One region of the Micromonospora parathelypteridis genome, then DNA from elsewhere that is predicted to be linked to it. Evidence: riboswitches for the same ligand, from Rfam matches in the RefSeq annotation. Region 1 holds a riboswitch; the other holds the start of a gene.

What was found. A riboswitch is a leader RNA that binds a small molecule or an ion and turns the genes downstream of it on or off. The one in region 1 is predicted to bind cobalamin.
Region 2: linked by a shared signal. The riboswitch ahead of HNR20_RS03225 (acyl-CoA thioesterase) and the one ahead of cobN (cobaltochelatase subunit CobN) in region 1 are both predicted to bind cobalamin.

Annotation. Positions count from the first base shown of each region.
Region 1 covers NZ_JACHDP010000001.1:11,820-18,943, forward strand. Annotated here, with positions in the region: gene HNR20_RS00060 (putative cobaltochelatase) at 1-1,930, opposite strand, end outside; gene cobN (cobaltochelatase subunit CobN) at 1,927-5,595, opposite strand; cobalamin riboswitch at 5,885-6,062, opposite strand; gene HNR20_RS00070 (MBL fold metallo-hydrolase) at 6,386-7,093, shown strand.
Region 2 covers NZ_JACHDP010000001.1:836,859-843,982, reverse strand. Annotated here, with positions in the region: gene HNR20_RS03230 (copper resistance CopC family protein) at 1-1,660, opposite strand, end outside; cobalamin riboswitch at 1,819-2,035, shown strand; gene HNR20_RS03225 (acyl-CoA thioesterase) at 2,228-2,674, shown strand; gene HNR20_RS03220 (ABC transporter substrate-binding protein) at 2,766-3,665, shown strand; gene HNR20_RS03215 (GNAT family N-acetyltransferase) at 3,738-4,268, opposite strand; gene HNR20_RS03210 (acetyl/propionyl/methylcrotonyl-CoA carboxylase subunit alpha) at 4,444-6,204, opposite strand; gene HNR20_RS03205 (acyl-CoA carboxylase epsilon subunit) at 6,234-6,446, opposite strand; gene HNR20_RS03200 (acyl-CoA carboxylase subunit beta) at 6,443-7,124, opposite strand, start outside.

The DNA.
Region 1 (7,124 bases):
GCTCCACCCGCAGCAGGTCGGCCGCCGCGAGCAGCCCCTCGGCCAACGGCGTACGCCCACCGGTGGGCAACTCGGCCAGCCGGGTCGAGGCGGCCAGCACCGACGAGGTGGCCGGCAGCAACGTACGGGCGCCGGCCCCCCGGAAGGCGATCACCGCGACCTTGTCCCGCCGCTGGTAGGCGTCGGTGAGCAGAGCGAGCACCGCGTCCTTCACGGAGGTCATCCGCTGCCGGGCACCCATCGAGCCGCTCGCGTCCACCACGAACAGCACCAGGTTGCCCTCGCGCCCCTCCCGGACCGCCTCGCGCACGTCGTTCGGGCGTAGCCGCAGGGGGCCGCTCAGCCGTCCCCGGGAGGTCTGGTGCGGCGCGGCGGCGCGGACCGTCGCCGGCAGGTGCAGCGCCCCGACCCGACCCGTCGGCACCCGGGCTCCGGCGGTGCGCCCCCGGCCGGTGCGGGCACGGGAGCGCCGGCCGGGCACCCCGTCACCCACCCCGGGCGCGGTGAGCACCCGCGCCTTCAACCCACCCCGGGGTACGGCCACCGGCTGAGCTCCCCCGCCGCTGCCCCGCCCACGGGTCGGGTCGTCGTCATCGCCTCGGGCGGCCCCTTCCCGACTGCCGCCGGCCCCCGCGTGCTGACCGTGCCCGCCCTGATCGTCCGTTGGCCATCCGCTGTCGTCAGCCCCGCTCGGCCCCTCGGTACGCCCGTCCGAGCCAGGGCTGTCCTCGGCCGCCGGCTCCCCGGTCGAACCGGGTTCACCCTGGTCGCCGCTGCCGTCGGAGCCGCTCGGGTCACCGCCCTGCGCGCCACCGCCCGCCGGACCGGCACCGCCGTCCGGGCCACCGCCGTCGGGGCCACCGCCGTCGGGGCCACGGTCATCCGGGCCATCGTCGTCCGGGTCGTCGGGGTGCGCGTCCTGGGCACGCTGCAACGCCTCGTCGAGGCGCTTCTCGTCCAACCCGGGAGTGTCGAACGGGTCGCGGCGACGACGGTGCGGCAGAGCCAGCCGGGCGGCCACCCGGACGTCGTCGATGGTGACCCGGTCCCGGCCGTGCCAGGCGGCGTGGGCGAGGGCGGCACGGGCGGTGACGATGTCGGCGCGCATTCCGTCCACGTCGAACGCGGCGCACACCTCGGCGATCTGCCGCAACGCGGCGTCCGGGAGTCGTACGCCGGGAAGCCGGCGGCGTGCGGCGGCCACCTGGCGGGCGACCTCCGCGTCGGCGTCGGCCCAGCGGGCGGCGAAGCCGGCCGGGTCGGCGTCGGCGGCGAGCCGGCGACGGACCACCTCGACCCGGACCTCCGGGTCACGGCTGGCGCCCACCTCGACGGTGAGCCCGAACCGGTCGAGCAGCTGCGGGCGCAGCTCCCCCTCCTCCGGGTTCATCGTGCCCACCAGCAGGAACCGGGCGGCATGGCTGACCGAGACGCCCTCCCGCTCGACGTGGCTGCGACCCATCGCCGCCGCGTCGAGCAGCAGGTCGACGAGGTGGTCGTGCAGCAGGTTGACCTCGTCGACGTAGAGGACACCTCGGTGCGCGGCGGCGAGCAGGCCCGGTTCGAAGGCGCGTACGCCCTCGCCGAGGGCCTTCTCCAGATCCAGTGAGCCGACCACCCGGTCCTCGGCGGCACCGACCGGCAGCTCCACCAGTCGGGCGGGGTGGGTCTCGGCAGCGGCGCCAACGGGGTGCGGGCCATCCGGACAGGCCGGGTCGGGCTCGGCCGGGTCACAGCCGAAGCGGCAACCGGCGACCCGGCGGACCGGGGGCAGCAACGCGGCGAGGGCCCGCACGGCAGTGGACTTGGCGGTCCCCTTCTCGCCCCGCACCAGCACCCCGCCGATCGTCGGGGAGACCGCGTTGAGCAGCAACGCCAGTCGCATGTCGGCCATGCCGAGCACAGCGCTGAACGGATAGGTCGCGCTCATGCCCGGTCCTCCAGGTCGCCCTCGCTGGCCAGGTACGTGTCGCGCAGCCGGTCGAGGGTGGCCGGCTCGGGTTTGGCCCACAGCCCCCGGTCGGCGGCCTCCAACAGCCGCTCGGTGATGCCATGCAGCGCCCACGGGTTGGACTGCTCCAGGAACTCCCGGGTCGTCTCGTCGAAGAGGTACGCGGCGGCCAGGTGCTCGTACATCCAGTCGTCGACCACGCCCGCGGTGGCGTCGTAGCCGAACAGGTAGTCCACGGTGGCGGCCAGCTCGAACGCGCCCTTGTAGCCGTGCCGGCGCATCGCGGCGATCCACTTCGGGTTGACCACCCGGGCCCGGAACACCCGCCGGGTCTCCTCGCCCAGCGTTCGGGTACGCACGTCGTGCGGCATCGCCGAGTCACCCACGTACGCCTGCGGTGACGTGCCGGTGAGGTGACGGACCATCGCCACCATCCCGCCGTGGTACTGGAAGTAGTCGTCGGAGTCCACGATGTCGTGCTCGCGGGTGTCCTGGTTCTTCACCGCCACGGCGATCCGGGCGAAGGAACGTTCCATGTCGGCGCGCGCCTCCCGCCCGTCCAGGCCCCGGCCGTAGGCGTAGCCGCCCCACACCGCGTACACCTCGGCCAGGTCGGCGTCGCTGCGCCAGGTCCGGGCGTCGATGAGGGGCAGCAGGCCCGCGCCGTACGCCCCGGGCTTGGACCCGAAGATCCGCGCGGTGGCCCGCCGCTCGTCGCCGTGCTCGGCGAGGTCGGCGGCGACATGCGCCCGCAGGTAGTTCTCCTCGTCCGGTTCGTCCAGGGCGGCGACCCGTCGGACGGCGTCGTCGAGCAGCGCCACGACGTGCGGGAACGCGTCGCGGAAGAACCCGGAGATGCGCACGGTGACGTCGACGCGGGGCCGGCCCAGCTCGGCGGTCGACACCACCTCGGTGCCGGTGACCCGCCGGGACCGGTCGTCCCAGACGGGCCGGCAGCCCAGCAGCGCGAGCACCTCGGCGATGTCGTCGCCCTGGGTCCGCATGGCGCTGGTGCCCCACACGGTCAACCCCACCGACCGGGGGTACGCCCCGGTGTCGGCGAGGTGTCGGGCCAGCAGGGAGTCGGCGAGGGCCACTCCGACGTCCCAGGCGTTGCGGCTGGGGATGGCCTTCGGGTCGACGGAGTAGAAGTTACGGCCGGTGGGCAGCACGTTGACCAGGCCACGGGTGGGTGAGCCGGACGGGCCGGGTGGCACGAACCGGCCGTCGAGCGCGCCGAGGGTGTGGGTCAACTCGTCGGTGGTCCGGTCCAGGCGGGGCACCAACTCGGTGGCGGCGAAGTGCAGCACCGCGGCGACGTCCGGGACCCGCTGGCCGGTCACCTCCTCGACCACCGTCTCGACGGCGTCGGCGTCCCAGCCGAGCGTCTCCATGCCGATGACCAACCGTCGGGCGAGGGCCTCGATCAGGTCGACGGCGTCGGCGGCGGTGCCGGCCGGGCCGTCCACCACGTCGGTCAACGTGCTGGGCAGCGCCAGCCGTCGGCCCGGCGACGCGAGCAGCTCCTGCTCGTCGAGGGAGTACGCGACGGCGAGGGCCTGCCGCAGGCCGGGCAGGGCACGGGCGCCGCCCCAGATCTGTGGCGCGCGCAGCACCGCGAGGACCAGGTTGACCCGCGGCTCACCGGTGGGCGCGTCGGCGAGGATGTGCAGCCCGTCGCGGATCTGCACGTCCTTGACCTCGCAGAGGTACCCGTCGAGGTGCAGCACGAAGTCGTCGAAGTCGTCCGCGTCGGGCATCGCCTCGGCGTGCAGGTCGTGGTGCAGCTCGGCGGCACGCACCAGGTCCCAGATCTGCGCCCGCACGGTGGGCACCTTGGCCGGGTCGAGCGCCTGCACGGTCGCGTACTCGTCGAGTAGTTGCTCCAGCTTGGCCAGGTCGCCGTAGGTCTCGGCGCGAGCCATCGGCGGCACCAGGTGGTCGATCACCACGGCGTGCGCCCGCCGCTTGGCCTGGGTGCCCTCGCCCGGGTCGTTGACGATGAACGGGTAGACCAGCGGCAGGTCACTGAGGACCGCGTCGGGTGCGCAGTCGGCGGCCAGGCCGAGGCCCTTGCCGGGCAGCCACTCCAGGGTGCCGTGCTTGCCCAGGTGGACCACGGCGTCCGCACCGAAGCCGCCGTCGGCGGCCGGCGCGGACAACCAGCGGTACGCGGCCAGGTAGTGGTGGCTGGGCGGCAGGTCCGGGTCGTGGTAGATGGCGATCGGGTTCTCCCCGAAGCCGCGTGGCGGCTGGATCAGCAGCACCACGTTGCCGAAGCGCAGCCCGGCGAGCACGATGTCGCCGCCGTCGGTGTAGAGCTCGCCAGGCGGCTCGCCCCAGTGCTCCCGCATCCGCTCGCGCAACTCGGCCGGCACCTGGTCGAACCACCGCTGGTACGTCTGCCCCGGTATCCGGGCCTCGGCGGCGGCCAACTGCTCCGGGGTGAGCCACTCCACGTCGTGACCGCCGGCGGCGATCAGCGCGTGGATCAGCGCGTCGCCGTCGTCGGGCACCGGCGCGTCGCCCAGGTGGTAACCGGCCGCGGCGAGCGCGGCGAGCAGCCGGACCGCCGAGACCGGGGTGTCCAGCCCGACGGCGTTGCCGACGCGGGAGTGTTTGGTGGGGTACGAGCTGAGCACCACGGCGACCCGCTTGTGGGCGTTCGGCACGTACCGCAGGCGGGCGTGGCGCACCGCGATGCCGGCGACGCGGGCGGCCCGCTCGGCGTCGGCGGCGTAGACGCTGAGCCCGTCGGCGTCGATCTGCTTGAACGAGAACGGCACGGTGACGATCCGGCCGTCGAACTCGGGGATGGCCACCTGCATCGCGGCGTCCAACGGGGACAGCCCGGCATCGCTGTTGGCCCACTGCTCTCGGGTGCTGGTCAGGCAGAGCGCCTGGATGATCGGCACGTCCAGGGCGGCCAGCGCGCCGACGTCCCAGGCGTCCTCGTCGCCTCCACCGGAGGCGTCCGCGGCGACCGCGCCACCGGCCGCGAGCACGGTGACCAGCAGCGCGTCGCAGCGGGCGAAGAGCCCGAGCGGGCCGGCGCCCGCGGTCAGCCCGCGCAGCGAACCGCAGAAGATCGGCAGCGGATTGCCGCCGGCCGCGCGTACCGCCTCGGCGAGCACGTCGACGAACCCGGTGTTCCCGGCCAGCGCGTGTGCGCGGTAGAAGACGATGCCCACGGTGGGCCGGTCCGGGTCGGCGGGGTGCTCCCCGTGCACGCCGTAGGCGGGGGTCGGCGCGGGCGGGGTGAACCCCTCGCCGGTGAGCAACACCGTGTCGGACAGGAACCGGGCCAGCTGCCCCAGGTTGTCCGGCCCGCCCTCGACCAGGTACGCCAGCGCCTGGGTGACGACACCGGACGGCACGGTGGAGATGGCCATCAGCTCCGCGTCGGGTAGCGCCTCGCCGCCGAGCACGACCGTCGGGACGCCGGTGGCGAGCACCGCGGCGAGGCCGTCCGGCCACGCCTGCCGACCCCCGAGCAGGCGTACGACGACGAGATCGACCCCGTCGAGCAGGGCGGGCACCTCGTCGGCGGCGACCCGCGCGGGGTTGGCCAGCCGGTAGTCGGTGCCGCTGGCGCGGGCGGCCAGCAGGTCGGTGTCGGCGGTGGAGAGCAACAGGATGCGCACGGCGGGCTCCGGACAGTGACGCCGGGGCGCTCACGGGAGCGACCCGGCATGAGGGATGGGCGCAGGGTTCGGCAGGTACCGCGGTCCGGCCAGGTCAGCGGCGCGGGGCCGGGGACGACGGGCGGTGCGGTACGGAACTCAGCAGTGAGCGGAGAGGTCGCGCCCGGGAGCCGGTGGGCCGACAATGCTGCCGATCGTGGCGGCGGCACGGCAGCCGCACGAGCCACGACGGTATCCGTCGATGAATGAGACGTCCTGCGTCATCGGGTCCTCCTCGGGTGTCCACGCCCTGGGGTACGTCCCGACGGCCGAAGTATCCTGGCTTCCGGATCGACGCTCTTCCCCCGGCCTTCCAACCGCAGACACACGGCCGTGACTCACGAGGGGGGATCGCTCCCCGGTGACAGTGGCGGGACCGCGTCGGATTCGCACCGACTTCCTTCACTGCCGTCAGGCCGCGAATGCTGCCACACCGTCGCGCCGCCGGTCAACGCCGACCCCGGCACCGCCAGACGGGTGCACTCCATTGATTCTCGCCGATCGCAAGGCGCTCGAAGCCGCGCGTCGGAATGCCCCGGGTCAATGCGACGCACCCTTTGCTCCGCTTCACCCCGCACGACAGTGACGCCGCCTCTCGTCGCGTCAGTCGAAGCGGCGCAAAGGTTGGGCGCATGCGCCCTGGCCTGCGCCGATCGCCTCTGGGCGGTGCCATTCGGCGTGATCACCTACGATTGGCGCTCACCGGAGCAACGTCCGCGATCAATCTCGGGGGTCGATCAGCATCGTCGCCATGCGATTCCGCCACCTCGCCGGCCGGGTCTGGCTCTGTCCGGGCGATCCCGACCCGGAGGCGGTCCAGGCCGGTGTCGCCGTCGTCGCCGACGAACGCGGCAGTGTGATGATCGACGCCGGACAGAGCCCCGCGCACGCCCGCGAGATCCAGGCCGCGTTGACCGCCGCCGGCCTGCCGCAGCCGCGCTGGCTCGTCTACACCCACCACCACTGGGACCACGTCTGGGGCGCCTGCGCATGGCCCGGGGTGGAGATCGTCGGGCACGAAACGGCCACCGCGCTGCTTCGCGCGGAGGCCGCCCGACCGTGGAGTCACCACTATCTGCGCGAGCAGGTACGCGCCAATCCCCGCCTCGGCCCGAGCTTCCGGGCCCGGGCACGCGCGGTGGACTCCTGGAACGACTTCGCCGTCCTGCCGCCGACCCGGACCTTCACCGACGTGGACGAGCTGCCGGTGGGGGTTCGGCTGCGTCACGTCGGCGGCGGCCACGCGCCGGACTCGACCGTCGTGCTGGTGCCCGACTCGGGCGTGATGCTGCTCGGCGACTGCTTCTACCCACCGCCGGCGCATCTGCGCAGACCCGAGGACGGCCTCGACCTGGGCCTGGTCCGGCGCCTGCTCGACGACACCTACCACTGGTACGTGTCCAGCCACGCCGAGCCGATGACGCTTGAGCAGGCCCGCTCAGCCGTTGTGGCTGCCTGAGCAGACGAGCCTCAGCGGACGTGCCGCCCGG
Region 2 (7,124 bases), 830 kb from region 1:
CATGGTGGTCGACGCCCAGGACGAGAGGCAGTTGGGCACCGTCGGCCGCGGTCACGGAGAAGTCGGCGTAGATGCGGTAGCCACCGGGCCGGGCCAGCGTCAGGGGGACGCTCCAGGTGCCATCGGAGGCCATCGTCGGGTGCAGATGCTGGTAGCCGCTCAGGTCGCGACCCACCACGATCATGTGCAACGGCTTGTCGTGGACCACCGCGAAGCGTGTCGCCGCCTGCCGGTCGGTCCCGACGATCCGGAACCGGTAGTCCGCGCGTACCCCGGGTGGTTGGGATCGCTCCAGCGGTTGCAGCGTGTACCCGCCGGCGCTGACCGTCGTCCCCGCCGCCAGCGTCTCGCCCGTGCCCCCGTCGCCGGGGTGCGAGTGCGGGCCGGTTCCTGCCGGGTGTTGATGCCCATCGCCTGCGGATATCGCTCGCCCGGAGGTAGCCGGAGCGCCGGCGGGCTGCCGCGCGTTGCTGGTCGGTTCCTCGGTGCCCGTACCGATGCGGGCCAGCCCGAACCCGGCGAGCAGGGCCAGCGTCAGCCCACCGACGAGCAGCGCCAGGTGCGTGTTGCTCAGCCGAGACCCGGGTGTCCCGGCAGCGACATGCTGCAGCAGAGGGTCGGCGGGGGTGGACCGCGACTCGTCCTCCGGGGTGGCTGGTGCCTGCGTCGACCCCGCCTGTTGACCTGCCGGCGTTGACCCGGTCGCGGCGGTCCTGGCGGTGACGAGTGCCCCGCTCCTACGCCCCGCGGGCACGGCGACGCCGCGCTGCCTGCCGCCGGAACCGGCCGCGCCGCCTCGACGACTGCCGCCGGTCGTACCGGTCTTGCCGCCGGTGGTCTTGCTCCCGGCTCGGGGTTCGGAGTCGCGTCGGCCCGAGGGCGCCTTCGATGCGCGGCCCCGGCCGGAGGATCTGCCGGCGGGCGCGGGGCGGCGCCAACCAATGAATCCCGCCACCGCCGCGACGACCGCGACCACCCAGCCGGTCCAGGCCAGGGGGCCGGAACCGCTCTCGTCGTTCGACGCTGCCGAAGCGGCAGCCGTCGCCGGTGCCGCCGACCCGGCTGCTGGGGCCGCCGATCCGGCCGGTGCGGCCGACGCCTGTCCTGACGTCGAATGCTGCTCGATGGCGGCGACGAGGGACGGGTCCGGCTGGTGGGTCGGCGGGCTCCACCCCTGGGGTGCGGCCGTCGCCCGGCCCGTGTAGCGGAAGGTCATCGTGCCCCGGACCGCGTCTCCGTCCGAGGCGACCGACAGGTAGCTCACCGAGTACTGTCCGGCCGCCGGCAGATGGGCGACGGTCACCACCGCCGGGAACCCGGTCTTGTACTCACGCGGTTCGAACTTCCCCTCCACCAGGAAGTACTCCCGCACCGGCTTGTCCAGCGGCTTCGGCTCGCCGTACGTCCAGCCGTTGTCGACGCGGGCGCCGCCCGGGGCGGTGATCGTGAAGTACGCGTTGGCGGCGACCTTCTCCGTGAAGTACAGCTGCACCGCCGCCAGCGGCTCACGCAACGTGGCACCGTCCCCTGGCGTGGACATCGCGAGGGTCCCGTGAGCTGCCGCGGGCTGAGCGGACGCGAGCAGAGCGACCGCCGAGGCGAGGACGAGCGCGAGGAGGGCCGAGACCACTCGCCCGGGAGTCTGGGGGAGACGACGCATCTGAATATCCTCACCACGCCGAGACTTTTTTCAAGAGGCGGTTTCGTTTTTACCGAGATGGCAAAAGTTGGCGAGGTTGGGGATCGATCTTCGTGTCCTGGCGTGGCCTGTCCAGCCGCGAGGCACGCCAGCTGGCTGGGCGGCCTCGCTGACCAGCTATGCTTCCCGGCGGCGCTGGTTCGCCCGGTCGGCTGCCGATCGGGCGTCGTAAGAGGGAACCCGGTGTGAATCCGGGACTGCCCCGCAGCGGTGAGTGGGAACGACCGCCGTCATCAGCACTGGGCCAGTGGCCTGGGAAGCGACGGCCAGTAGGAGATCGGCGTGGAGCCGGTCAGGCCCGCGAGTCCGAAGACCTGCCGGTGCCGCGTACACAACCGTGTGCGCTGCCGTCGGCCTCGCGGGTGGGCTGAGCGGGTGACCTGCCGCGCATCTGCGTGGGTGTGTCCTCGTCAGCGTGTCCGCGTTCCGGTGGTGTGGTTTCCCGAGGGACGGACTACCGCTGTGCACGACATCATCACGATCGACGGTCGAGCGCCGTCGGCGTCGCACCTGACCCTGTCGCAGATCATGGATCAGCACCACACGAACCTGATGGGTACGGTGCACGGTGGCCGGATCCTCAACCTCATCGACTCCGTTGCCGGGGTGGTCGCCGCCCGGCATTCCGACGGGCCGGCCGTCACCGCCGCCATCGACGAGACCGCGTTCCTCCGGGCGGTTCGGGTCGGTGACGTCGTCCACGTCGACGCGCGCATCACCTGGGCGGGACGCAGCTCGATGGAGGTGGCCGTGAAGGTCACCGCGGACCGGTGGGATCGGGCGGTGCCGCCCACCGACGTGGCCACCGCCCACCTGGTCATGGTCGCCATCGACGACGACGGGCAGCCGCGGGCGGTGCCGCCGCTGCTGCCGGAGACGGACGGGGACCGGCGTCGCTACCGGGAGGCGGAGATCCGCCGGGAGCACCGTTTGGCGCTGCGACGGGCGTTGCTCGACGGCGCCGAGGAGGTCTGAGACATGCTCGGACTGTCCGTCGCGACGTTGGCCGGCTCTCGCGGTGTCGGCGAGTGGACGTGGCTCGGTCATGCCTGGTAGGCAGGCGGGTGTGCGAATCGTTTCACTGCTGCCGGCGGCCACGGACATCGTGGCCATGCTTGGCGTGACCGGGCACCTGGTCGGCCGGACGCACGAGTGTGACTGGCCGCCGGGGGACCTCGCCGATATTCCGGCGGTAACTGCGACTTCCCTGCCTGAAGCCCTGACGAGCAGGGAGATCTCGGCGGCGATCGCTGGCGACGCGCACCGAGGATCGTCGTTGTACCAGCTCGACGTCGCCCTGCTGGAGGACTTGAAGCCGGATCTGATCCTGACCCAGGATCTGTGCGACGTGTGTGCGGTCTCCTACGAACGGGTCAACGACGCCGTGCGGATGATCGACCTCGATACCAGGGTGGTGTCCCTGGAGGCGAGGACCATCGGCGGGATCCTGGACACGGTCGACGTCGTGGCCGCGCTGACCGGCACCGAGGGCAGGGCAGCGGAGATCCGGGCTGACGGCGAGCGTCGCCTCGCCGCCTTGCCGGGGTCGGTGACCGATGCGCCGACGGTGCTGTTCGTCGAGTGGCTCGACCCGCTGATGCCCGGCGGACACTGGGTGCCGGAGCAGATCACCTATGCGGGCGGGCGGTCTCTGCTGCTCGGGCCGGGCGCGCACAGCATCCCGCACCGGTGGTCCGTGGTCGCGGACCTGGCTCCCGACGTGGTGGTGTTCGGGCCGTGCGGATTCACGCCCGAGCGAACCTTCGACGAGCTGTCCGTGGCGGCCACGCAACCCGGCTGGGCGGACCTGCCCGCGGTTCGTCAGGGGCAGGTGTGGGTGGTCGACGGGCCCGCCTACTTCAACCGACCCGGCCCGAGGGTCGTCGACGGCGCGGAGATCCTCGCCGCGATCCTTGCTGGCCGTCCAGACGCCCGCGCTCGGCGGGTTCCCGTCGACGCCGGTTGACGCAGCCGCTGGTGAACCTGGGTTCCGCGGGTAGCCGGACCCCGCCGAAGCGCGTCGGCGGCGAAGCGCGGCTCAAGCGACCCGTTGGGCGAGCACCTGCCCTGGCCAGGTTCCAGACAGGAAGCTTTCGGTGGAAGTGAACCCGTGGCGCTCGTAGAACGCCACCAATTCGCCACCGCCGCCCGCCCAGCAGTCGACCCGGAGCAACCGCACGCCGGCTCGCCGGGTTTCGTCCACGGCGTGTGCCAGCAGGGCCGACCCGAGTTTCCGACCGGCGAATCGTCGGTGGGAGACGAGTAGGCGGACGTACCGCTCGGGTTCTTTCGCGGGCGCGATCGGCGCCCGCGGGTTGGGCCCGGAGTCCAACACCAGGGTCGCGGCCGGTGTTCCGTCCACCTCCGCGATGTACGGGAGGTTCTCGGTCAGGTACCGGTCGACCAACTCGGGCCCTCCGGGCTTCTCCGAGAACGGGATCGTGCCCCACTGCTCGGTGTTGCCGCGATCGTTCATCCAGATCACCGCGGAATCGAGCATGTCCAGTACGGCGGGTGCATCGGCCGGGCCACCGCGTCTGATACGTATGCCGCGGGTGATGTCGTCCATGGCGGGATCGTAAACCGCGGCTGGCCGATCACGACCGAGATAATGATCATGGTCCTGGGGAATCCAGCGCCACGCCGACCAGCAGCTCATGCAGGGCATCGCCGTTCGGCGCCCGGTCGGTGCTGCGACCGGGCGGGGCAGGAGTGGTTGGCGCCGCGGCGTCGGCAGCGTGACCTCAGTCCCTGATCTCGCAGATGAGCGCACCGCTCTGCACGTTCGTACCGATCTCAGCGGTCATGCCCTTGACGGTGCCCGCCCGGTGCGCCTGCAGCGGCTGCTCCATCTTCATCGCCTCCAGCACGACGATCAGGTCGCCGGCCTGCACCCGCTGCCCGTCGGCAACCGCAACCTTCGTGATCGTGCCGTGCATCGGGGAGGTCAGCGCCTCTCCGCCCCCGGTGGGCGCACCGCCGGCGGCGGCAAGGCGCTGCGGGGGACGGTTGAGCCCACGGCCCGCTGCGGACGCCCTGCCGAGACCGGCGGGCACGGTGACCTCGACGCGTCTGCCACGGACCTCCACCACCACGGTCTCCCGGTCCTCGGGGCCGGGCACGCCCTGCCCGGGACCCGGGTACGGGGTCAGCCGGTTGGCGAATGCGGTCTCGATCCACCGGGTGTGCACGTCGAACTCGTCATCGGGGGAGTCGGGTGCGAACGCGGGGTCGGCGACCACCGCGCGGTGGAACGGCAGGGTCGTCGCCAGGCCCTCGATCCGGAACTCGGCCAGCGCCCGTCGGGCTCGTTGCAACGCCTGCTGCCGATCCCGCCCGGTGATGACCAGCTTGGCCAGCATGGAATCCCAGGCCGGCCCGATCACCGAACCGGCCTCGACGCCGGGGTCGAGCCGGACGCCGGGACCGCTCGGCGGAACGAAGCGGGTGAGGGTCCCCGGTGCCGGCAGGAAACCGCGGCCGGGATCCTCCCCGTTGATCCGGAACTCGATCGAGTGCCCGCGTACCGGCGGATCTTCGTAACCCAACGGCTCGCCGCGGGCGATCCGGAACATCTCCCGCACCAGGTCGATGCCGGTGACCTCCTCGGTGACCGGATGCTCGACCTGTAGCCGGGTGTTGACCTCCAGGAACGAGATGGTTCCGTCGCGGGCGATGAGAAACTCGCAGGTCCCGGCGCCGACGTAACCTGCCTCCCGGAGGATCGCCTTGGAAGCGTCGTACAGGGTCTCCTGCTGCGCTGGCGAGAGAAACGGCGCCGGCGCCTCCTCGACAAGCTTCTGGTGGCGTCGCTGCAGAGTGCAGTCCCGGGTGGACACCACCACCACGGAGCCGTGCCGGTCGGCCAGACACTGCGTCTCGACGTGCCGGGGCCCGTCGAGATACCGCTCGACGAAACACTCGCCCCGGCCGAACGCCGCGACCGCCTCCCGGACCGCGGATTGGTAGAGCTCGGGGATGTCCGCCACGGCCCGGGCGACCTTCAGACCCCGGCCACCACCACCGAACGCGGCCTTGATCGCCACCGGCAGCCCGTGCTCGCTGGCGAACGCGACGACCTCGTCGGCGCCGGCCACCGGACCCGGCGTGCCGGCCACCAAGGGAGCGCCCACCCGCTCGGCGATGTGCCGGGCGGTGACCTTGTCGCCCAAGGCCCGGATCGCCGCCGGCGGCGGGCCGATCCAGGTGAGGCCGGCGTCCAGCACCGCCTGGGCGAACTCGGCGTTCTCGGAGAGGAACCCGTAGCCGGGATGCACGGCGTCGGCCCCGGAGTCGACGGCCGCCCTCAGCACCTTGGTCGTGTCCAGGTAGCTGGTCGCGGGGGTCTCGCCGCCGAGCGCGTACGCCTCGTCGCAGACCCGTACGTGCAGGGCGTCGCGATCGGGCTCGGCGTAGACCGCGACGCTGGCGAGCCCTTCGTCGGAGCAGGCCCGCGCTATGCGGACCGCGATCTCGCCACGATTGGCGATGAGAACCTTGTGCACGACAGCTCTCCAGTCTTCTCCGGTGCCGGTCATCGGGTCGGCGGCGGCATCCAGCCGGCGGTCCGCCAGGCACCCTGCCCGAGCTCGACCGGCCGGCCGGTCATCCGCCGCGCGGGGGCCGCCCAGGCCGCACCAGCCGCCGCGGCGGAGCGGGACCGCAACAACGCGGCCACCACGATCGTGGCCAACTCCTCGTCGCTCGGGTCGCCGTGCACCACGAGGCGCGGCATCGCGGTGCTCACAGCGGGATGTTCCCGTGCTTGCGCGCGATCCGGGTCGTGCGCTTGTCGCGCAGCGCCTCCAGCGCCCGGGTCACGGCGAGCCGGGTCTCGTGCGGCATGATCACCTCGTCGATGTAGCCGCGCTCGGCGGCCACGTACGGGTTGCACAGGGCGCGCTCGTATTCCGCGCGCAGCCGAAGGCGCTCGGCGGCCGGGTCGGCGGCTTCCGCGACAGCGCGCCGGTGCAGGACCGTCACGGCGCTCTCACCACCCATGACCGCGATCTCCGCCGTGGGCCAGGCCAGGTTGATGTCGATGCCGAGGTGCTTGGAGCCCATGACGCCGTAGCCACCCCCGTAAGCCTTGCGAGTGACCACCGTGACCATGGGAACGGTGGCCTCGGCGTACGCATAGATCAGTTTCGCGCCGCGTCGGATGATGCCGTCGGTCTCCTGCTCGACGGCGGGCAGGAATCCGGGTACGTCGACGAAGGTCAGCACCGGTACGTGGAACGCGTCGCACATGCGGATGAACCGGGCAGCCTTCTCGCAGGCGTCGATGTCCAGAGCCGCCGCTGAGACCATCGGCTGGTTGGCCACGACGCCGACGCTGCGCCCGGCGACCCGGCCGAAGCCACAGATGATGTTGCGGGCGAACAGTTGCTGGGTCTCGAGCAGTTCACCGTCGTCCAACACGGCC